3 regions of the Herbaspirillum sp. GW822-FHT03A08 genome follow, and region 2 is predicted to be linked to each of the others. Evidence: predicted binding sites of a transcription regulator. Region 2 holds the regulator's gene; each other region holds the start of a gene.
The links. The regulator sigma-54, encoded in region 2, starts transcription at its own class of promoters, with help from an activator protein. The targets are predictions, from matches to a motif close to TGGCANGNAANCTGCTTT.
Positions count from the first base shown of each region.

Region 1: the regulator sigma-54 is predicted to act here: its motif matches at 3,811-3,828, upstream of glnA (type I glutamate--ammonia ligase).
Region 3: the regulator sigma-54 is predicted to act here: its motif matches at 4,953-4,970, upstream of AC1RN6_RS21010 (ANTAR domain-containing response regulator).

Region 1 is NZ_JBXANR010000001.1:266,463-274,125, reverse strand. It holds gene AC1RN6_RS01365 (EAL domain-containing response regulator) at 140-1,396, shown strand; gene AC1RN6_RS01360 (response regulator) at 1,555-2,241, shown strand; gene AC1RN6_RS01355 (response regulator) at 2,250-2,945, shown strand; gene AC1RN6_RS01350 (rhodanese-like domain-containing protein) at 3,117-3,581, opposite strand; gene glnA (type I glutamate--ammonia ligase) at 3,951-5,366, shown strand; gene AC1RN6_RS01340 (DUF4124 domain-containing protein) at 5,484-5,939, shown strand; gene glnL (nitrogen regulation protein NR(II)) at 6,109-7,182, shown strand; gene ntrC (nitrogen regulation protein NR(I)) at 7,292-7,663, shown strand, end outside.
Region 2 is NZ_JBXANR010000002.1:752,144-759,806, forward strand. It holds gene AC1RN6_RS08540 (SDR family oxidoreductase) at 1-426, shown strand, start outside; gene AC1RN6_RS08545 (UbiX family flavin prenyltransferase) at 642-1,307, opposite strand; gene grxD (Grx4 family monothiol glutaredoxin) at 1,261-1,572, opposite strand; gene hpf (ribosome hibernation-promoting factor, HPF/YfiA family) at 1,865-2,218, opposite strand; gene AC1RN6_RS08560 (RNA polymerase factor sigma-54) at 2,321-3,802, opposite strand; gene lptB (LPS export ABC transporter ATP-binding protein) at 3,820-4,563, opposite strand; gene lptA (lipopolysaccharide transport periplasmic protein LptA) at 4,565-5,122, opposite strand; gene lptC (LPS export ABC transporter periplasmic protein LptC) at 5,170-5,772, opposite strand; gene AC1RN6_RS08580 (KdsC family phosphatase) at 5,769-6,320, opposite strand; gene AC1RN6_RS08585 (KpsF/GutQ family sugar-phosphate isomerase) at 6,320-7,348, opposite strand; gene AC1RN6_RS08590 (cation:proton antiporter domain-containing protein) at 7,601-7,663, shown strand, end outside.
Region 3 is NZ_JBXANR010000007.1:8,894-16,556, reverse strand. It holds gene AC1RN6_RS21030 (methyl-accepting chemotaxis protein) at 1-604, opposite strand, end outside; gene AC1RN6_RS21025 (ABC transporter ATP-binding protein) at 660-1,469, opposite strand; gene ntrB (nitrate ABC transporter permease) at 1,536-2,453, opposite strand; gene AC1RN6_RS21015 (CmpA/NrtA family ABC transporter substrate-binding protein) at 2,503-3,675, opposite strand; gene AC1RN6_RS21010 (ANTAR domain-containing response regulator) at 4,129-4,752, opposite strand; gene AC1RN6_RS21005 (hypothetical protein) at 5,171-6,016, shown strand; gene AC1RN6_RS21000 (DUF3309 family protein) at 6,101-6,259, shown strand; gene AC1RN6_RS20995 (hypothetical protein) at 6,377-6,703, shown strand; gene AC1RN6_RS20990 (YMGG-like glycine zipper-containing protein) at 6,918-7,133, opposite strand; gene AC1RN6_RS20985 (hypothetical protein) at 7,243-7,587, opposite strand.

The DNA of each region.
Region 1 (7,663 bases), on a different contig from region 2:
ATCTGCGTCATTTTCTCTCGTAAAACAAAGTCTCAAATTAAGAGAATTCTCATATACGGTTTTCCGCGTGATGGTCACAATGCCCCCTTGTAACGAGCTACCTGATGCGCTGCAATAAGGGCTGCCGAGCTGGAAGACTATGAGAACAATTGCGAATCTATCCATTTTAATCGTCGAAGACGAACCACTTCAACGCGCTTTTATTACTGAAAAACTGAAGGAACTGGGCGCAATCAATATTCAGGATGTATCTGACGGTATGGAGGCAATCGGTCTGTTGAAAGAGCGTCCGGTCGATCTGATATTTTGCGACATCGGCATGCCCAACATGGATGGCTCTCAATTTGTTCTGGCACACGCGGCGTTGCCGCTGCCGCGCGGCAAGGATCTGCCCATGCTGATCTGGACAAGCGCACTCGACGACGATTTGCTTGAGTCGCATCTGCAGATGGCCTGTTCGGCAGGTTTCCCCTTTGTCGATGCGATTGCCAAACCGCTGAGTTCGTTGGTGTTGAGCGTGGCTATTGATACGGTGCTGGCGCTATTGAATGCGATGAATGTTGCTCAGCAAAAGACGTCAAAATTCTCACGCAGCTTTGCTGAAGATACCATTGAGGACGACGATGTTTTGCGGGCGATCTGCGACACCAGTGAATTCGAGGTGTGGTATCAACCACACATTTCGTTGAAAACAAGAATGGTGGTTGGCGCTGATGCACTGGTACGCTGGAGTCATCCCAAATTCAGCGGCTTGTCGCCAAGTCAGTTCATGGATATCATTGAGCGGCAGGGCTTGGGCCTGATGTTGTTTTATCGCACGGTGAATCATGTGCTGAAAACCCAGCAAAAACTCGAAAAAATCGGCTGCAGAATCCCCATCTGTGTCAAAGCTTCCGCAACAACGCTGGAGACGCCTGAAATCGCGGATTACCTCTACGAGCGTATTCAGCGGCACGAAGTTTCTCCCTCTCTTATCACCGTGGGCATTTCAGAAGAAGAGCCGCCGCAGCAAGCATTGAAGCTGGCTGCTTCGCTCAATCGCTTGCGTTTGCGCGGATTGGGGCTGTCGATTGATGACTTCGGATCGGGGATTTCAACTATGAAGCTTTTGTCGCAAATGCCTTTTACCGAGATCCGCATCGACGGTCATTTTGTCCGCCAATTCCTGCGCCAGACGCAATGCAGGGTCATCGTCGAATCCACTATCAACATCGCGCGGCGGCTCAAACTCAAGGTTACTGCCGAGGGGATCGAGAACGCACGGCAGATGGAGGTGCTGGCTGCAATGGGTTGCATGTACGGGCAGGGGGCAATTATCAAACCGATGAAGCAGGAAGATTTTTTGAATAGCGTCGGTGCTGCACAGTTATTTAACAACGGTCTCGTTGATGCGTGAAGCCGCTATTGTATTTTTACTATTTTTGATACACTCGACCATAATTCGTTTGGTCGTGGGCCCGAATTTTATCGTGATCGCATCCAAGCGAAGCAAACCATCAGTATCGATGGCCATCGATTTTGCTGTGTAATGAAGGCGCGCGAAAGGATGTCACGATGACGTGGGCTGGAACAAAAGCGATTCGAATCGCCTTGCTGGATGACCATGCAGTCGTACGACACGGACTTGCAGCACGATTGAAAGAAGAGTCCGATTTCGAGGTCGTCGGCGCTTACGCTACCAGTAAAGACATGATGGCGGCGCTGCGGATTGCTCCCGCAGATATTTTGCTGATCGACTATTCGCTCAGCGTCAATGACATCGACGGATTGAATCTGATCCGTGCGCTGAAAGTGCGTTTTCCCGAGAGCAGAATCCTCGTCTCCTCTTCTCACTACAATCCTGCGACTGTGGCCCTCGCCATGAGAGCCGGCGCGCGCGGTTTCTTCGGCAAGGAGCAAGAACTCTCGGAGTTGATTGCTGCGGTGCGTTCCATATCGGTAGGCCGGGTGCATCTCAATCCGTTGATGGCGGCAGAGATTTCTTCCATGTTGTCCAACAATGCGCAAGAAGAAGAACCCACCGGCGCGGTGGATTCCCTGACCGATAACACCGAATTGTCGCCCCGCGAGAGGGAGGTGTTGCGCTGCTGCCTGGACGGCATGAGCGTGACGCAGATCGCCGAAAAATTTGCGCGCAGTGTCAAGACCATCAGTGGCCAGAAGCAGGCCGCGTTTCGCAAACTCGGCGTGCGCAACGATAATGAGCTGTTCAAGATTCAGCATCAACTCCAGGATTTATAAGGCGCATCATGACGACTATTCAGTCCGCGGCAGAACCACTGGTTCTCGTCATCGACGATTCGGCCACTAGTCGCGTCGTCATTGAAAAACAATTGAAGAAACTCGGCTGCAACGTCAGCACTGCCCAGGATGGGATGTCCGGCCTGGCTGCGATGATGAAGACTGAATTCGATCTGGTCCTGCTTGATTGCCAGATGCCTGACATGAGCGGTTACGACGTCGCGAAGCAGGTGCGCAAGCGCGAGCGCAAAGAAGAGAGTGCGCATACGCCCATCATTGCCATCTCGGCGGAAACAGATGCTGCGCATATGCAGATGTGTCTCGACAGCGGCATGGACGGCGTGTTGGGGAAGCCTCTGCCGGTCGACGAATTGAAAAAAATATTGTCATTGTGGTGCGATATCGACGTTGCCGACTCTCCCGCGACGGGTGTAGAAGAAATGAAGAACGTCGATCTGCAGGCCTTGTTCCGTTCCACGTCGCGGGAAGATTTCTGCTCCATGCAGAGCTTGCTGTCGCAGGCTGATTTGCTTGGTGTCGGACGCATGGCGCATCGCATGAAAGGCGCCGCGCTGACCATGGGTGCAGCGCAGATCGTCGGGACGCTTGAGCGCATCGAAGCAATCGCAACCGGAAAAACCGCACCTGCATCTGGTCTCAATGCGGAAATCGAGATCCTGAGGCAGCAATTGCAGACGATCTGAGGAGGCCCGGGGTCGTTGCGCGTGTGCGCGCAACCGCGGCATGCAGAATGTCCTGACAAATTCAGTTGCCGCCTGTCTGGTTAACTGATTCAGCGGACTATTCTAAGCCTCGACTTCCAACTTCAATTCCTGATGACTGATTGCCTGCTTCGGCGATCAGTCACCGTCTTGTCAGGCTCCAGCCCATGGCAATCCAGCCTTGCACCAGCCCTCAACGGTCTTGCGATGGCCAGCGCTGTCCTTGTTGCCCTCAAATCCTTCAAGAATGTCGTAGCACTCTGTGTAACCGTTTTCGGTAGCGAGCTTGGCTGCGTGACGCGAGCGCACCCCGGAGCGGCACAGGAACAGCAGTACAGTGTCCTTGCCGGCGACGGATGCGAGCTGTTCGAGAAATTGCGGGTTGGGTGTGCCTTCCGGATACAGGTTCCATTGCACGGCCACGTGCTGTTCCGCCGGCAGCGTCACCTGGCCGATCCAGTCGCGTTCTGCCTTGGTGCGGACATCCACCAGCTTGATAGCGGCATTGCCTTGCAGTAACGCATATGCTTCTTGGGGCGTTACCGCACCGGCATAAGGAAATTGTCCTGTTTGGGCGCGCTGTCTGGCAGAAGAAAAAATGTCATTGCTGGAGGTCATATTGCTTCCTGGTAATGATTGATAAAGAATTAAAAAATCGAGATTCAGTCCTGAATCGCAGTAAAAAGCACCAAAAAAGTGCAATGCATAAAAAATGGTATTTATTGGTGCATTTATTGAAATTTGCACCATAATGATTCAACCGAAAGGCGCCCGTGCACTGCTCGGAATCGCCTGTCCGCCAATAACTCCCTAAAATATGCCATACGCATCAACACAAGGCAGTTGATGGCATGGAATCTGCTATCATTCCCGCCTGAGTTCTGGCGCACTATCTGTTGTATTTGCTGCACACATCAAGTCGCACGTAGTCGGCTCATCACCCAAATTGTACAAATTTATACTACTTCCTCGTTTTAGGAGATTCGCATGGCAAGGACGGCCGCAGAGGTTTTGAAGTTGGTGAAAGACAATGAAGTCAAGTTTGTTGATTTCCGTTTTGCCGACACCCGGGGTAAAGAGCAGCACGTAACGGTTCCTGTTTCCCATTTCGACATCGACAAGTTTGAATCCGGTCACGCATTCGACGGTTCGTCGATCGCAGGCTGGAAGGGTATCGAAGCTTCGGACATGTTGCTGATCCCTGATCCAAATACTGCCAATATCGACCCGTTCATGGAAGAAACCACATTGTTCATGCAATGTGACGTGATCGAGCCATCCGACGGCAAGGGTTACGACCGTGACCCACGTTCCATCGCCAAGCGCGCTGAAGCGTACCTGAAGTCCTCGGGCCTGGGCGACACAGCCTACTTCGGTCCTGAGCCAGAATTCTTCATTTTCGACGGCGTGCGTTGGGGCGCGGACATGTCTGGTTCCTTCGTCAAGATCGAATCCGAAGAAGCATCGTGGAGCTCAGGCGCCAAGCTCGAAGGCGGCAACACCGGCCACCGTCCTGTCGTCAAGGGCGGCTACTTCCCAGTGCCACCAGTCGACAGCTTCCAGGACATGCGTTCGGAAATGTCCCTGATCCTCGAATCCCTGGGCATCCCTGTTGAAGTGCACCACCACGAAGTGGCCGGCGCAGGTCAAAACGAACTGGGCACCAAGTTCTCGACACTGGTTGAGCGCGCTGACTGGACACAGACACTGAAGTATGTGATCTGGAACGTTGCTCACACCTACGGCAAGACAGCGACCTTCATGCCTAAGCCACTGGTCGGCGACAACGGCTCCGGTATGCACGTTCACCAATCGGTCTGGAAAGACGGCAAGAACCTGTTCGCAGGTGACGGCTATGCTGGCCTGTCCGAATTCGCGCTGTTCTACATCGGCGGCATCATCAAGCACGCCAAGGCGCTGAACGCGATCACCAACCCAGGCACCAACTCGTACAAGCGTCTGGTTCCAGGCTTCGAAGCACCGGTCAAGCTGGCTTACTCGGCACGCAACCGTTCCGCATCGATCCGTATTCCACACGTTGCGAATCCTAAGGGCCGTCGCATCGAAACACGTTTCCCGGATCCACTGGCGAATCCATACCTGTGCTTCTCGGCTCTGCTGATGGCAGGGCTGGACGGTGTCCAGAACAAGATCCATCCAGGCGAAGCAGCTTCGAAGGATCTGTACCATCTGCCACCAGAAGAAGACAAGCTGATCCCGACAGTGTGCGCATCGCTGGAAGAAGCGCTGGACGCACTGAACAAGGATCGCGAGTTCCTGACACGCGGCGGCGTCTTCACCGACAGCATGATCGATGCTTATCTGGACCTGAAGGGCCAGGAAGTTCAACGCTATCGCATGACGACACACCCAATCGAATTCGACATGTACTACTCGCTGTAATCGTCGATTTTGTATTGATAAAAAAGGGAAGCTTGCTTCCCTTTTTTTATGCCTTATCGAGAACTTGGATGCGTTGTCATACACTAATCGCCATTTTCAATAAATGGATGCTGGCAAATGAAGTTTCTCGTAGCAGGAGCGCTATTGTGTGCGGCTTGTCTGAGCGATGCGCAGGCGCAAAATGATGTGTATGTTTGCACCGATGAAAACGGTACGAAAGAATACAAGAACACCGGGCTGACGAAAGGATGCCGCAAAGTCGAGTTGCCGGGACTGTCGGCCGCGCCGCAGCCAAAGCGGGCGGCGACGGCGGCCAATTCTCCCAAGGTCGACGCCGGTACGCAGAAGTCACGCGACAGCGATCGCAAACTGCTGCTGCAAGAAGAGTTGAATACGGAAGAGAGGAAGCTGGCAGGTTTGAAAGCTGACTTCAACAACGGCGAGCCGGAACGCCGCGGCGACGAGCGCAACTATGCCAAATATCAGGAGCGCGTCGCAGGCATGAAGGACGACATTGCACGCTCGGAACGCAATATCGCAGCCCTCAAACGGGAGCTTGCAAACGTGCATTAATTACTGCGTTCGTTAGTGTGTTCGTCAGGAATGCAGCGTTGTCGCAGGCTCGCCCAAATCTTGCTTAGCTGAAGGGATGCTGACAATCGTTCCTCGCGTATATCTGGTTCGATTGTTGGTTGCCTGTCACAGGCATTTCACAAGCATTTCACAAGTTTAACCGGAACGCATGAAAACAACGCTACCTTCACTGGATGGTCTCGATCTGCTGGCGTCAGCAGTCATCATCCTCGACGCTAACGGCGGCATTGTCTATGCCAACGCCGCTGCCGAAAATCTGCTGGAGAGCTCCTTCAAGGTGCTCTCGCAACAAAAGCTGAGCGAGCTTTTCCTCAATGGAAAAGAACTCGCCACGCTGTTCTATCAGGCCGTCGCTCATCAGTTTGCGGACAAGCGTCTGGACCTCGTTTTGGAGCGCATGGGACGCGAGCCGCTACAAGTCCATACGATTGTCACCGCGCTCGATAGTGCCGCCACTCCGGTTTTGCTGGAGCTGCGTGAAAACGTCCAGCAACTCAAGCTGGACAGGGAGGAACGCCTGCTCGACCAGAGCCAGGCCAATAAAGAACTCATCCGCAATCTCGCGCACGAAATCAAGAACCCGCTGGGCGGCATCCGTGGCGCGGCGCAGTTGCTGGAGCTGGAGTTGCCTGAGCGTCATCTGAAAGAGTTGCGCGAATATACCCAGGTCATCATCAAGGAAGCCGACCGCCTGCAAACGCTGGTGGACAGGCTGCTGGCGCCGCACAGGCGGCCGCATATCGTCGGCGACGTCAATATCCACGAAGTCTGCGAACGCGTGCGCAGCCTCATCCTTGCCGAGTTCCCGAATGGTCTGACCATCCGCCGCGATTATGACTTGTCGATCCCGGAGTTTCGCGGCGACAAGGAGCAACTGATCCAGGCCTTGCTCAACATCGTGCATAACGCCGCGCAGGCACTCGCCGATCGCATCCGCGCCGGTGACGCCGAACTGGTTTTGGCAACGCGAGTTGCGCGTCAAGTGACGCTGGCCAAGGTCCGTTACCGGCTGGCACTAGACTTGCATATCATCGACAATGGCCCCGGTATCTCACCAGACATCCAGGACCGTATTTTTTACCCGCTGGTTTCTGGGCGGGAAGGAGGTAGCGGTTTGGGACTGACGTTGGCGCAAACATTCGTACAGCAACATATGGGCGTTATCGAATGTGAAAGCCGGCCGGGATATACGGATTTCAGAATTTTGATCCCGCTTCCCTGATCACGATTTTTTATCGATCAGGAAAGTCGGGGACTGAAGCAAATGCAACACCGGCGCATGCCTTTGATGCTGTCTATTACACGCTACCAAAGCAGGAAAAGATAAGACTATGAAACCGATCTGGATTGTTGACGACGACGAATCGATACGCTGGGTATTGGAAAAAGCCCTCGCGCGAGAAAATCTCGCCACACAAAGTTTTTCCAGCGCGCGTGATGCGATGCAAGCATTGCAGACCGGCACGCCGCAAGTATTGGTTTCCGACATCCGCATGCCTGGCGCATCCGGTCTGGAACTGCTCCAGACCATCAAAGCCAAGCATCCCGGCATTCCGGTCATCATCATCACCGCCTTCTCGGATCTCGACTCGGCAGTGTCGGCCTTCCAGGGCGGCGCTTTCGAATATCTGGCCAAGCCTTTCGACGTCGACAAAGCAGTTGAGCTGATTCGTCGCGCGCTGGAAGAAAGCCTGCGAGAAACC
Region 2 (7,663 bases):
GATATCAACCTGACCGGTGTGTTCTTGTGCACGCAGGAAGCGTTCAAGATCATGAAAGAACAATCGCCGCGCGGCGGCCGTATCATCAATAACGGCTCGATCTCGGCCCACGCGCCGCGTCCGTTCTCGGTCTCTTATACGGCAACCAAGCATGCGATTACCGGACTGACCAAGTCGACTTCGCTCGACGGCCGCCGCTACGACATCGCTTGCGGCCAGATCGATATCGGCAATGCGTCGACCGACATGACCGAGCTGATGAAAAAGGGCACACTGCAAGCCGACGGTTCGACGCAGGTGGAGCCGACCATGGATGCGGGTCATGTGGCGAAGGCGATTCTCTACATGGATAGTCTGCCGCTGGATGCCAACGTGCAGTTCATGACGGTGATGGCGACCAAGATGCCGTTTATCGGCCGCGGCTGATAAGTTGTCAGATCTTGCTGAGAGGCTGCGATGCGGTGATCCGCGAATTGGCAACCCTTGGGCGGTGCTCGGAATCCTCATGTACTGAACTTTGAGGATTACATAACTGAGCTCCGCTCCGGCCGCCATCGGCTGATGGCCTCTCGCTACATATCCAGACAGGTTCTGAAGTCGTTTGCTGAAAATAAAAACGCTGCTTTCAAGGCAGCGTTTTTTTATGTCGGCTGTTTTTTCAACCCGGCCCAGCGCGGCGTCAGCGCATGCGGAATGGCAAACAGGTCAAGCACGCGGCCCAGCGTATGATCGATCATTTCATCAATCGACTGCGGGCGGTGATAGAAGCCAGGCAAGGGCGGGAAGATGATGCCGCCCATTTCGGTGACGCTGGTCATGTTGCGCAGATGGGCGAGATTGAAGGGCGTTTCGCGCACCATCAGCACCAGGCGGCGACGCTCTTTCAGGACGACATCGGCGGCGCGCGAGATGAGATTGTCAGACAAGCCGTTGGCAATGGCGGCCAGCGTTTTCATCGAACAGGGCGCAACGATCATGCCGGTCGAGGTGAACGAGCCGCTGGCGATCGATGCGCCGACGTCGCGCACCGGATGGACCACATCGGCCAGCGCTTCGACGTCCTTGCGGCTCATGTCGAGCTCCTGATGCAGATTGAGCGCGCCGGCTTCGGAAACCAGCAAATGGGTTTCGATGTCGGAATCGCGCAGTACGCGCAGCAGCCGCACGCCGTAGGCAACGCCGGTCGCGCCGGTGATGGCGACGATCAGGCGTTGTGGTTCCGATGCCTTGGGTGCGGCAGTCGTCGCGGAGGACAGACGCTTAGCCCTTGAACAGGGTTTGCAGTTCGCCGGCTTCGTACATTTCATTCATGATGTCGGAACCGCCGACGAACTCGCCGTTGACATACAGTTGCGGGATGGTCGGCCAGTTCGAATATTCCTTGATGCCCTGGCGCACGTCCGGGCTCTCCAGCACATTGACGGTGACGATGTTTTCAGCGCCGCTGGCCTTGAGCAGTTGGATCGCTTTGCCGGAAAAGCCGCATTGCGGGAATTGCGCAGTACCCTTCATGAACAGCACGACAGGGTTTTGGGTGACGGTTTCTTTGATCCAGGATTGCACTTCGCTCATGACTACACCTTCAAAAAGTTCTCAATGCCGACATTATATGAAAAAGCGAGCCTTCGCGTTGAGGTCTGCTGATTCTGGAGGAATGGTGTTGCAGAATGGGAAACTGTCTTTCCGGCAACTTCGACAACAAGAAGAAAATATATAAATTATTTGTCCTTGTCTTGTCGGCAAGACAAGGGTGAAGGGGCTGAAGGGGCGGGAACGGAAGAAAGATGTAAATGATATAAAAACAAGAAAGGGCGCTGACGCGCCCTTTTTCTGTTGCCGGTCCAATCCGCCGGCTAGCTGGATATCACGAGGCTGCTGCTGGCACTGGTTCTTCCGGCAGGCGTTTTGCCATCGAGTGATGGTTCTGTACACGGTCCTTATGCTTGATGACCTGGCGGTCCAGTTTGTCGATCAGCATGTCGATGGCGGCATACAGGTCATGTGCAATGCTTTCGGCATGCAAGTCCTTACCCTTAATGTGAACGTTGATTTCTGCTTTCTGGCGTTTTTCTTTTTCTGTCAGCTTGTCGACGCTGAGGATCACACTGATGTCGATGACGTGATCAAAATGGCGCTTGATACGCGTCAGTTTGCTTTGCACGTATTCGCGGATTGCGGGGGTCAAATCGAGGTGATGGCCACTAATGGTCAGATTCATACAGCACTCCTATCATGAGATTGCTGGAGGTTCTTACGCATTGTCCGGTTGTTTGTGGAGCATTACGCCAGAACACAGCAACAGGTGCTACTACAGAAAAACTTACAGAGATTTGCGGAGATTCACCGGCGGGATCTTGAGCACTTCGCGGTATTTCGCGACGGTACGCCGCGCCACCACCATGCCCTGTTCCGCCAACATATCTGCAATCTTGCTATCAGAGAGTGGGTTCTTAGGGTCTTCTGCTCCTATCAGTTGTTTGATGAGAGCCCGTATCGCGGTGGAGGATGCTTCTCCTCCTGTTTCCGTTGCGACGTGGCTGCCGAAGAAGTATTTCAACTCAAACATGCCATGCGGTGTCAGCATGTACTTCTGAGTCGTTACACGAGAAATAGTGCTCTCGTGTAGACCTAGTGTATCAGCTATTTCGCGCAACACAAGGGGGCGCATGGCAACTGCCCCATGAGAAAAAAAGTTGCGTTGCCGTTCAACAATTGCCTGTGCGACACGCAAAATTGTGTCGAAGCGTTGCCGCATGTTTTTGATGAGCCACTTGGCTTCCTGCAACTGCGAACCGAGCGATCCGTCGCCCTTGGTTTGCTTCATGGCATTGGCGTACATCGCATTCACGCGCAGGCGCGGCATGACGTCGTGGTTGAGCAAAACCTGCCAGCCGTCTTTGGTCGCTTTGACAATCACATCGGGCACAACATAGTCGGAAGTTTCCGACGCGAAAGCGGATCCGGGATGCGGATTGCACTGACGGATAACGGCTTGTGCTTCTCGCAAGTCTTCGTCGTCGCAGCCGAGTGCTTTCTTGATTTTGTTGAAATCTCTTTGAGCAAATAAAGGTAAACACTCCTCGACTATCGTCAGCGCCAGACGGCGTGTGACAAAGGCAACTTTCGGCAGACGTTTGATCTGCAGCGCCAGGCATTCCGATGCGCTGCGGGCGCCGACGCCGGCCGGGTCGAAACTTTGCAGCAGCTTGAGCGCAATGGAGAGTTCTTCCAGCTCGATCTCAAGTTCTTCCGGCAGGCGCGCGAGGATGTCTTCCAGCGGCTCTTCCAGGTAGCCGTGATCGTCGAGTGCGTCGATGATCAGTTCGACCAGCGCGCGGTCGCGCAGCATGCGCACGGTCAGGCGCGCCTGTTCCAGCAGATGCTCGCGCAGCGTGACGGTATGCGCTTCCAGTTGCGGGCGCGCGTCTTCATCGTCGGGCGTTTTACCGGTGCGGGCGACGTCGTCGAAACTCCACTCGGCATCGCCGCTGACATTGTTGTCATCGCCGCCGAGACTGTCGGCGTGTTCGGCCGACTCCGCTTCGGTCGGCGCGCTGCTGACGACGTTTTCGGCCGGATTGGCCTGTTCGGCAGGCGTCGAGCTGATGGCGCCGTCGGCCAGCAGGCGCACGGAGTTGTCGAGCGCGTCGTCGAGACGTTCCAGCAGCGGATTGTCGGAAAGGATTTGTTCCAGTTCCTGATGCAGTTCCAGCGTCGACAATTGCAGCAGACGGATCGACTGCTGCAACTGCGGCGTCAATGCCAGATGCTGGGATGTGCGTAACTGGAGAGATTGTTTCATTGAATCGGCCTGTGGCCTTACATGCGGAAGTGTTCGCCGAGATACACGCGGCGTACGGATTCATTGGCGATGATGTCGTCAGGGCTGCCGCTGGCCAGCACGGTGCCCTGATTGATGATGTAGGCGCGGTCGCAGATGCCGAGCGTTTCGCGCACGTTGTGGTCGGTGATCAGCACGCCGATGCCGCGTTCCTTGAGAAAGCGCACGATACGCTGAATTTCGATCACTGCAATCGGATCGATACCGGCGAACGGTTCATCCAGCAGCACAAAGCGCGGGTCGGTCGCCAGTGCGCGCGCGATTTCAACGCGGCGGCGTTCACCACCGGACAACGACAAGGCCTGGCTTTCACGCAGCTTCTCGATTTGCAATTCGTGCAGCAGGTTGTTGAGACGGCCTTCGATTTCATCGCGGCTCAGCGGCTTGCCGTTTTCCCGGCGCAGTTCCAGCACGGCGCGGATATTGTCTTCCACGGTCAGCTTGCGGAACACGGATGCTTCTTGCGGCAGATAAGACAGGCCCATCGAGGCGCGCTGGTGAATCGGCAGGCGCGAGATATCGGCGCCGTCCAGATCGATTTCACCGCCGTCTGACGGCACCAGGCCGACGATCATGTAGAACGACGTTGTCTTGCCGGCGCCGTTGGGACCGAGCAAGCCGACCACTTCGCCGCTTTCCACCTCAAGCGATACATCGCGCACGACCTGGCGCGCACCATAGCTTTTTTGCAGTCCGCGGACGACCAGAGAACTTGTCGCCATCTTATTGTCCCTTCGGAGGATCGACGCGCGGCTGGATGATCGCCGTGATGCGGCCGCCACCCGGCTTGCTCTCGCCGGTATTGGTGTTGTTGACCGAATAGAACTCGGCGCGGCTGTCGTAGGAGATGAACTCGCCGTTGACTTCATCCGTCACGCGCGGGCCGTCCATGCGCTGCATATGCGCGCGTGTAAACAATTTCGAGATTTCGGTTTTCTCGCTGTATTCGATGCGCTCTGCCTGTCCTTCGATCCACAGGTTCGGACCGCCGTCACGTTTCTGGCGGAAGCTGGCGAGCTGGCCGGGCGCCGCGTACAGAATGGCGAACTCGTAGCCGGCCGGGTCGGTGGTCAATACGACCTTGCCGGCCTTGATCAGCAAGGTGCCGCGAGTAAGGATGACGTTGCCGGTGAAGGTTTTCACCTGTTTGACGTCGTCATACACCATCTGCTCGGCTTCGATGCGGGTCGGCTTCTCGGTGTCGGCTTTTTCAGCGCGAACGATGCTGCTTGTGCTCATCAGGAGCAGGGTCAGCAGAGGCAATAAAAGATTCGTTTTCATATCATCCTGCGCAAGTATCTCGCTTGGTTGTGCCGACTGGCTTGTGGCTAGCGTACACGCGGCTGGTACGTGCCGCGGACATTGTGGAGTAACTGGAATTCCTGTGTTGCATTGTTGGCGATCATGCCGGTGCCGGTCATGATGGACGCACCCATGGTCAGCTCCACCGGCTTGTCCGTTTTTGCAATATCGTCATCCGGCAACAGCAACAGATATTCGGTCTTCAAGTGCATGTTCTCGGATTTTGCGGTGGCTGCGCGGTTGCCGTTGACGTCGCCGTACATGTGAATCTTGCTGTTGTCGTCTTCAATTCTTGCTCGTTGCGAGTACAGCGTCATCGGCGCTTTCTCTTCCGACAAGGTGGTGATGACAGGCTTCGTCACTTCAAATGAATCGTCAGCGGGGAAGTGGACCATCCTGGCGCCGGTGATGTCGTAGCGCGGCTGGCCGGTTTCCGACATTTTGACGTAGCTGAACTGCTCGACGTAATAGTCCGGCTTGCTGCTTGGACGTGTCGTGAGTGCGCCGTCGCTGTTGCTGCGCAGGACTTGCAGCACCCAGAAGCTGGCCAGCGCCAGCGCCGCGAGGACGGCGACGATGATGGCCAATCGGATGCGCTGCGCTGCGCGTTCGCCGCTGTGGTTGCTCATGCAAGATAACCGGCCAGCGCCGTCTCGTAATGGCCTTGCACCGTCAGGATGAAATCGCACAGCTCGCGGGCGGCACCGTTGCCGCCGAAGCTTTCGGTGATGTAGTCGACGCGTTGCTTGACGTCATGGTGACCGTTGGCCACGCAGGCGGTGAAGCCGACTTTGGTGAGTACAGGCAGATCGATCACATCGTCGCCGAGATAGCCGCAGGCGGATGCCGGGATACCGGTCTGTTCCAGCAGCTGTGCGAAGGCGATGCGTTTGTCGTGTACGCCTTGAAATACATGCGCGATACCCAGATCCTTGGCGCGGCGCAAGACGATAGGCGACTGGCGCGCGGTGATGATCGCCGTGGCAATGCCGCCGAACTGCTGCAGCATCTTGATGCCGTGGCCGTCGAGCGCGTTGAAGCGTTTGATTGGTTCACCGTCGGGGCCGTAATACAAACCGCCGTCCGTCAGCACGCCATCGACGTCAAAAATCATCAGCCGGACTTGCTTGGCGTTGGCAATGGCGGCGGCACCGGCCGTACTGAATCGGTCGGCCATCAGATCACCTTGGCGCGGGTCAGATCGTGGATATGCAGGGCGCCGACCAGTTTGCCGGCAGCGTCGGCCACCAGCACCTGGTTAATGCGGAATTCCTCCATCAGCTGAACGGCATCGACCGCCAATTGATCCGGCGTGATGGTGCGCGGACCGCGGTGCATGACGTCGGCAATGGACGACTTGGTGAAATCTTCGCCGCGTTCAAGCAGGCGGCGCAGGTCGCCGTCGGTGAATACGCCGATCGGATGGTTTTGATCATCGACCACGGCGGTCATCGCCATGCCCTTGCGGGTGATTTCCATCAAGGCGGCCGACAGCGACACGTCAGGCGTGACCGCCGGAATGGCGTCGCCGGTACGCATCACATCGCGCACGTGCGTCAGCAGACGGCGGCCGAGTGCGCCGCCCGGGTGCGAGCGGGCAAAGTCTTCTTCCATGAAGCCGCGTGCGTCCAGCAGGGACACTGCCAGCGCGTCGCCCATGGCCAGCGTGGCAGTGGTGCTTGCGGTAGGCGCCAGGTTCAGCGTACAGGCTTCCTTGTCGACGCCGACGTTCAGATGAATTGCCGACAATAGCGCAAGGCTGGATTCGTCATTGCCGGTCATGGCGATCAGGTAGGCGCCCATGCGCTTGATGATCGGCACGATGGCCATCAGCTCGGCGGTTTCGCCGGAATTGGAAATAGCGATGAAAACGTCATTTGGCGTGACCATGCCCAGGTCGCCGTGCGCCGCTTCCGCCGGATGCATGAACAGCGCGGGGGTACCGGTCGAGGCAAAGGTCGCCGCGATTTTGCGGCCGATATGGCCGGATTTGCCGATGCCGGAGACCACCACGCGGCCTTTGCATTCCAGCAAGACGCCGACGGCGCGGGCCAGCGGTTCATCGGCGTTGTCCGACATCCGGGCCTTGAGCGCCAGAATGGCGTCGGCCTCGATTTGCAGGGTTTGACGGGCGAGACTCAGCGCGCGCTGTGCGCTTTCGGTAGAAAAAGCTTTTGGCAAGATTTTATGTTCGGTTACACTCATAACCGAAGTATAAACGAATTACGAAAGCAAAAAACTTGCCAGATGTAACCTCGTGTAGCGCCATGGGTGTATTTGGGGAGCGTTGCGGCCGCAATCGGCCATCCCGAAGGCTGAGTATACGGCTGAAATGCAGACGGGACGGGCGTGTCGCAATAATGCACCAAATCAGATCGATGACCGCAAGGCAGGCATGGTTCTGGCTTAACAGGCCGTATGGCCTTCACCTATAAAAATTGCTTCGTTTTCTAATCCATGTTTTCTGGTCTGGAACTCACACTTTTCCTGCTCGGCGCCGCAGTGCTCGGTGTCGTCGCT
Region 3 (7,663 bases), on a different contig from region 2:
CTGCGCGCGCCGCCACAATGCGCGCGTTGAAGGACACCATCTTGGCCTGCTTGGCGATGGTTTCGATGTCGGTCATGATGCCGCGCAACTGCTTCTTCATCAGCAGCGCATGACGTTTCGACTGTTCTTCGTAGACGCTGGTGATCTGGTTCAGCACGCTCAGCAGCGGCGTGGTGATGCGCACCAGCTCGTCCAGTAACGCCGGCGCGTCGCGCAAGCCGTCGTCGATGGCGTTGAGCGCGCGTTCTGCCAGGTTGATGAAATATACAATCTGCGCATCGCCATCGAGCCTGCCGAAGTAAGCTTCGCGTACCTCTTCGCAAAAAATACCGGGCACGGTGTCCGAACCTTTCACCAGCGCCGTATGCGCGCCACGGAACAAGGCCAGTGCCTCGCGCGCGATCTTGGTGGCCCCTTCGTGGCCCTGCGACCCCAGCACCGCATACAGCACCAGGCGCTGAGAAGTGAAGCGGCGGCGGCCCGACAGATTGATCAATGCGCCGAACACTTCGCCCGACAAGGGCTTGGTATCGGCAGCGGAAGTCGTCTCGCCCTTCCCGGTATCGCTGTTTTGCACCAGCTTGATTTGCCCGGAGACCGCCATGTTGTTCCTTTCGTCTGAATCTGTTCTTGCCTGCTCTGCCTTCTTGCTACGCTGATTACGCCGCTTCTTTGGCCGGATGCGCTTGTTTTCGGTAGAGGAACTCCAGCACCGCGGTACGGTATTCGGAATATTGCGCATCCTGGGCCAGTGCCACGCGCTCACGCGGACGCGCCAGCTTGACGTCGAGGATTTCACCGATAGTCGCCGCCGGTCCGTTGGTCATCATGACGATGCGGTCCGACAGCAGCACTGCTTCGTCGACATCGTGCGTGACCATGACGACCGTCGATTCGGTCTTGGCGACGATCTTCAACAGCTCGTCCTGCAAATGCGCGCGGGTCAAGGCATCCAGCGCACCGAAGGGCTCGTCCATCAGCAAGACCTTAGGCTCCATGGCCAGCGCGCGGGCGATGCCGACGCGCTGCTTCATGCCGCCGGAAATTTCGTTCGGACGCTTGCTCTCGGCCGCCGTCAGGCCGACCAGCGCCAAGGCAGCACGCGTGCGGTCGCGTAACTGAGTACGGTTTTCCGCGGCGCCGAAAACGCGCTCCACGCCGAGATAAATGTTCTCGTAGCAGGTCAGCCAAGGCAGCAGCGAATGGTTCTGAAACACCACCGAGCGCTCCGGCGACGGACCGGCAATTTCGCGGTTGGCGCACAGGAGCAAACCGTCGCTGGGCTTGAGCAAACCGGCGATCAGATTCAGCAGCGTCGACTTGCCGCAACCGGAGTGACCGATCAGAGTGATGAACTCGCCCTTCTGCACAATCAGATTGATGTCGCGCAGCGCGTGGAACGTGCCCTTCTTGGTATGAAACACCATCTCGACGTCATTGATCTCAATAAATTTATTCATCGCTTCCATCGCAATTTCCTTCTCGGCTTCGACTGCGTGATCGTTCAAATAAGTATTCAGAATGCAGGTTCAGAATCAGGTGCTGACCTGTTCGTAGGTGAAGGCTTTCGCCAGCGCCACCAGCAGTTGCTCCAGAATCAGGCCCACCACGCCGATCACGACGATGGCGATGATGATGTGCGGCACGTTCAGGTTGTTCCATTCATCCCAGACCCAGAAGCCGATGCCCACGCCGCCGGTCAGCATCTCTGCCGCGACGATCACCAGCCAGGCAGTGCCGATGGCCAGGCGCACGCCGGTCAGCATATAAGGCAAGACGGACGGGAACAGGATCTTGGTCAGGATCTTCCATTCGGACAGGTTCAGCACGCGCGCCACGTTCATGTAATCCTGCGGCACACGCTGCACGCCGACGGCAGTGTTGATGATCATGGGCCAGATTGAGCAGATGAAGATCGACCAGATCGCCGCCGGGTTGGCCGACTTGAACACCAGCAGGCCGATCGGCAACCAGGCTAGCGGCGACACCGGCTTGAGCAGGCTGATGATGGGGCCGAACATGCCCGACAAAAAACGCACGCGGCCAATCAGGAAGCCCAACGGAATCCCTACCAGCGCCGCCAGACCGAAGCCGATCGCCACGCGTTGCAGCGATGCCAGCACGTTCCAGCCGATGCCCTGATCGTTCGGACCGGCGCGGTAAAACGGATCGGAGAACAGCTTGATCGCTTCCTGCAAAGTCACCAGCGGTGTCGGGAAGTTTCCGGTCTTGGCGGCGACGATCTGCCACACCAGCACCAGGAAAGCGAGCCCGGTCAGCGGCGGCAATACCTTCATCAGCAAGCCTGCTACCAGCGGAGATCTCTTTGCCTGCTTCGACTTCGCCCGGACGACCGGTGCCGGCGCAACAACAGCTGTTGCCGGCACTGCGGTTGCTGTTACAGCTGCCGGCTTCGGGTTCTCATTCATCGTCGTTTCCATGACTGCGCTCATATCGATTCCTTCACTCTGTACTGCGACAAAAACACGTGCCGATCCCTGCTTACGTCTTGATCTTGAACGACGCGGCGTAGGCCTTCGGATTCTTGCCATCCCACACTGTGCCATCCATCAGCTTGGAGGTACGCATCGGGTCCTTCGGAATGCTGGTCTTGGTCATGGCGGCAGCCTCCTTGTACAGGTCGATCTGATTGACCGACCTGGCCACAGCCAGATAGTCCGGATCGTCCTTGAGCAAGCCCCAGCGGCGGTGCTGCGTCATGAACCACATGCCGTCCGACAGATACGGGAAATTGACCGCGCCGTCGTTGTAGAACTTCATGTAGTTCGGATCGTCCCAGGTCTTGCCCAGGCCGTTCTGATAGCGACCCATGATGCGTTGGTCGATGACGTCCTTGCTGGTGTTGACATAAGATTTGTCGGCAATGACTTCGGCCATCTTGTTCTTGTTGGCCAGCGAAGCGTCGATCCATTTGCTGGCATCAAGAATTGCGGCCATCATGGCGCGGCAGGTGTTCGGGTTTTTCTTGACGAAGTCGAGCGAGGTGCCCAGCACTTTTTCAGGATGGTCTTTCCAGATGTCTTGCGTGGTGGTGGCAGTGATGCCGACGCCGTCGACAATCGCGCGGTGGCCCCATGGTTCGCCCACGCAGAAGCCATCCATGTTGCCGACACGCATATTGGCGACCATCTGCGGCGGCGGCACGGTGATGACCTTGGCGTCCTTCATCGGATTGACGCCGTTGGCTGCCAGCCAGTAGTACAGCCACATCGCGTGCGTGCCGGTCGGAAAAGTCTGGGCGAAGGTATATTCGCGCTTGTCGGTCTGCATCAGCTTGGCCAGCGACGGACCGTCGACACCACCCTTGTCGGCGATCTTTTTCGACAGCGTGATGGCTTGACCGTTGTTATTGAGATTCATGAGCACGGCCATATCTTTCTTCTGGCCGCCGATACCCATTTGCACGCCGTAGATGAGGCCGTACAGGACGTGCGCCGCATCGAGCTCGCCGTTGGTCAGCTTGTCGCGCACGCCGGCCCAGGAAGCCTCCTTGCTGGGCACGATCTTGATGCCGTACTTCTTGTCGAAACCGAGCACCGACGCCATCACCACGGAAGCGCAATCAGTCAAGGGGATGAAACCGATCTTCACTTCTTCTTTTTCCGGCTTGTCCGAGCCGGCTGCCCATGCTCCTCCGGTGGCTAATCCCAACATGGTCGCTCCTGTTGCAAGTCCTGCGGTCTGAATTAATTGACGACGCTTGAAATCCACTTCCTCGACAGCTGCCACGGCCTTGCTCGCTTGTTGCTCTTTGAATTCCATCGCGTTCCCCATTCAGCAAATAAAAAAGGCGTCCCTTCAGCACGTAATGAAACATGCTGAAAGACGCCTTTGTCTTGGATGGTCCAACCGCCATTGGCCGAACCGTTCGATGCGCAAACCTTGCGCTATACCGGAGATTCAGCAAAGAGCGTGCCAAGCGGGACGAAAAATCGGAAAAGCCGCGCCGCTACGCTATGAAATGGGGAGCAAGACGATTCGGAGAAAAAGAAAAATCAGGAAAAACCGGCAGGAGGAAGTGCAACACTGGCGCACCGCGTTTGTGCCGCGCACCAATTTGGCGGTGCATGACGGCAGCAAGCAATCGGAACGCGTGACGAAAAAATGTCAGCCGAGCAAGTCTTCGACATCCAGGAGGCGCTGGGCGATTTCGGAAAGTTTGAGGTTCTTGTTCATGGCCATGCTGCGCAATTTTTGATAGGCCTGCTCTTCCGACAGCTTGTGCTTGGCCATCAGCACGCCCTTGGCGCGCTCAACCACCTTGCGTTCGGCCAGCTTGTGCCTGGTGTCTGAGAGTTCGGTGAGCAGCTTCTGCTCCTGGCGGAAACGCGCGAGCGCCACATCCAGCACCGGCTTGATGCGTTCCGACTGCAGGCCGGCCACGATATAGGCAGTGACGCCGGCTTCCATGGCCGCTTCCATGGTGGAGGTGGTGTCGTCCTCCGTGAACATGACGATGGGACGGCGTTCGTCGCGTGTGGTGATAACGATGTGTTCAAGCACGTCGCGCGCGTCCGACTCGGCGTCGATAATGATCATGTCGGGGTGCAGCTGGGCGATGCGCTCCGGCAGGTACAGGTCGGCAGGCAGCGAGGCGATGATGTTGTAGCCGGCTTCCAGCAAACCGATACGCAAAGCCTTTCCACGCTCCGCCTGTTCGTGCAGCGCGGTGTCGCTTTCATCGGCATGATCGATGATGGTGTTGACGACAACGATGCGTAAATTGCGCATGTGTGGTTCCAATGTTCGCCTGGACATCGTAAATCGATTCTGAACTCGTTGCGGGCTGGTGTGTGGATTCTGCTGCTTCGGCTTCCCCGATATTCCCCCAAATGCAGTCGGGCGAATAGTAACTCATTTGCTGCGGGTGCACACTTTATATCATTTCATGAGGTATTTCGACGATCACAGCACCGTCCGTCAGTCTTCCGCAAGCAAAAATCAAACCACGACTTCCCCCATGCCTCGGCGCAAAGATGGTTCACTCCTACTTCGCTACTCGCCTTTTCCTACAGGAAATTGAGGTGCACGCCTATCTACCGTAGCCATGGCGATGGCTAACATCCATGACGTCACCTCCTGCTTTTGCAGGTGAGTACGACACCGCATTCGTTCCATTTATTTGATCCGCTCTCAGGAGGAGACCCCAATGTTCCGTCGTCATCGCACGCTGCCAACCGTCAGAAAAACCGCGCAACTTGCCACCTATTTCGCTGCCGGCAGTGCGCTTGCACTGACATCGGCGAGCGCGCTTGCGGAGCACTCTCCCGCCCTCGACCGTTTCAGCCTCTCCGCCGGCGCCTACTATGTCGATCCGACGTTTCGCGTGAACGCCAATACGCAATACGGCAACTTCCAGTCCGGCGACATCGATCGCAACCGCACCACCCTGCCGCGCATACGCGGCGAGTTACTGCTGTTCGACAGCCAGGGCCTGTCCTTCGATTACTTCACGTACAAGAAAAATAACAGCGGCGCCATCGACCGATCGGCGCTGATCGGCGGCACTACCTCCAGTCTGAACGCCAACGCCGACGCCAACCTGCAGGTCGACATGGCGTCACTGGCTTATAAATGGTGGATCGGCCAGGGCAACGACGTCTTCGGCATCGGCCTCGGCGGCGGCTATTACCGCGCCCACCTCGACGTGAACGCGGCGGCGACGCTCAATGGCACCACCGGCACCTTCAACGAAAGCTATACCGAAAAGACCTGGGCGCCGCTGGTCGAACTGGGTTGGAAACATGCCTTCAGCAAAGACTTTCGTCTCTATGCCGAAGCCTCCGGTGTGAAAAAAAACTGGGGCCGCGTTACCGGCCATATCTATAGCGCCGCATTCGGCGCCGAATGGTATCCACTCGCCAACCTCGGTATCGGCGCCGACTATGGCATCACCCGCATCAACATCAATCGCAGCGGCGGCGGCACCATCAATGACGCCAACCTCGACATCCGCCTCAAAGGGCCGTCTGCCTACGTAAAGGTGCGTTTCTAATATTGACGCTGTGCGCCCGCCAACCGGTGTGGCGCATAGCGCCGGTAACCGCTGCAAGTCCTGCAGTACAACAAGGAGAACAACATGACCATCGGCACCATTCTACTGATCGTACTTATCCTGATTCTTATCGGCGCCCTGCCGGCCTGGCCGCATAGCCGTTCATGGGGCTACGGCCCGAGCGGCATCGCCGGTACCGTCGTCATCATTCTGCTGATACTGGTGTTGCTGGGCAGGTTGTAGAAATACGGGTTTTTCTTCCGGGCACCATAAACAGGATATGATGGGCGGCGTTGCATCTGCAGATACCATGCAGATGCAGCGCCGCTTATCTTTTTGACTGGAAGGGAGCTCGTAACGATGACAAAAAATCGCCAAAAACACCTTTTGCTACTGCCGTTCTTCCTGGCCGCTTGCTTTACCGCGCATGTCCCTGCCATGGCTGCGGAAGAAGACGTCTCGCAGCAAGATCCGCAACGCTGGTATGAAGGCGACGACACCGCCAAGCTGCATAACAAGACGCTGCTGAAAGAGGCGCATGCCGCCTATGCGCAAGCTCTGGGCGAATGCAAACCGCTCAAGCGGGCCGAAGCCAAAGCCTGCCGCAAGGAAGCGCGCGAGCTGATGCAAAGCGATCTGGAACGAGCCAAGCGCATCTACAAGGCCAATACCGCCAACAGCGAATAAGAACTATCGGGACCGTACTTAAAACAGCATCGCCAGGTGGTGCGGTACAAGACTGGTCTCAGAAGGCATTTCAAAACGCTTTCGACGCGCCAAAAGACAAGGGGACCGGATCGGTCCCCTTGTTCTTTTCTTGTCTCCACAATTTTCTCCTGCATTGCATCCCGCATATCGCCGTGAATGCAATGAGAAGTCTGTGCGTCGGCTGCTACTTCATTTACTTGCCGACCTGATTACCGATCACACCGCCGACAGCTGCACCGCCGACCGTACCGATACCGCTGCCGCCGGTCAAGACTGCACCGCCGACTGCACCGACGCCGGCGCCGATCGCGGTATCTCTGTCGCGATTTGACATGCCGCTACAGCCGCTCAATACGGTAAGGGCGCACACAGTGATCGAGGTCACTGCAATCTTATGTATATTTTTCATGATGACACCTCTATAAAAAGTTGATTGATGCTGCCGCTGCAGCAAATGGTTCAGTTAAGCGCCGGTTTGCGAGGCACATACTTTTTAGACGTCTTGAGGGTGGATAGTTTCACACCGAAGGACGTCCCAAACATTCGCTTACACTTGCGGGATCGTGCGAGTCACATGCCTTCTTTCGCATCAGTGCATGGTCATACACAATGACCGCGTTGCGGATCGAAGAAGGATGCTTTCTCTCTACCATGTCGAGATAGCGGAATTTCTTTTTGTCCAATGCAGGCTTCGTGCCGACTGCTTTTCCTGCCTGCGCATGGCTCTTCGCCATGACAACATGCGCGGCATCATCACTTGGCACCAGGTGCGTCGTGTGAGGCGTTGCGGTTGCCGCGACGGCAATTGAGCATGCCATCATGCCGGTCAGTACGAGCGAAGCAACGGTTGCTGTTTTTTTCATGATCCCTCCCTCGACAACGACGATCCGGGAATTGTTAAGTCTCAATACCTGCCTGTTTTTCTATCAGCCCATCATG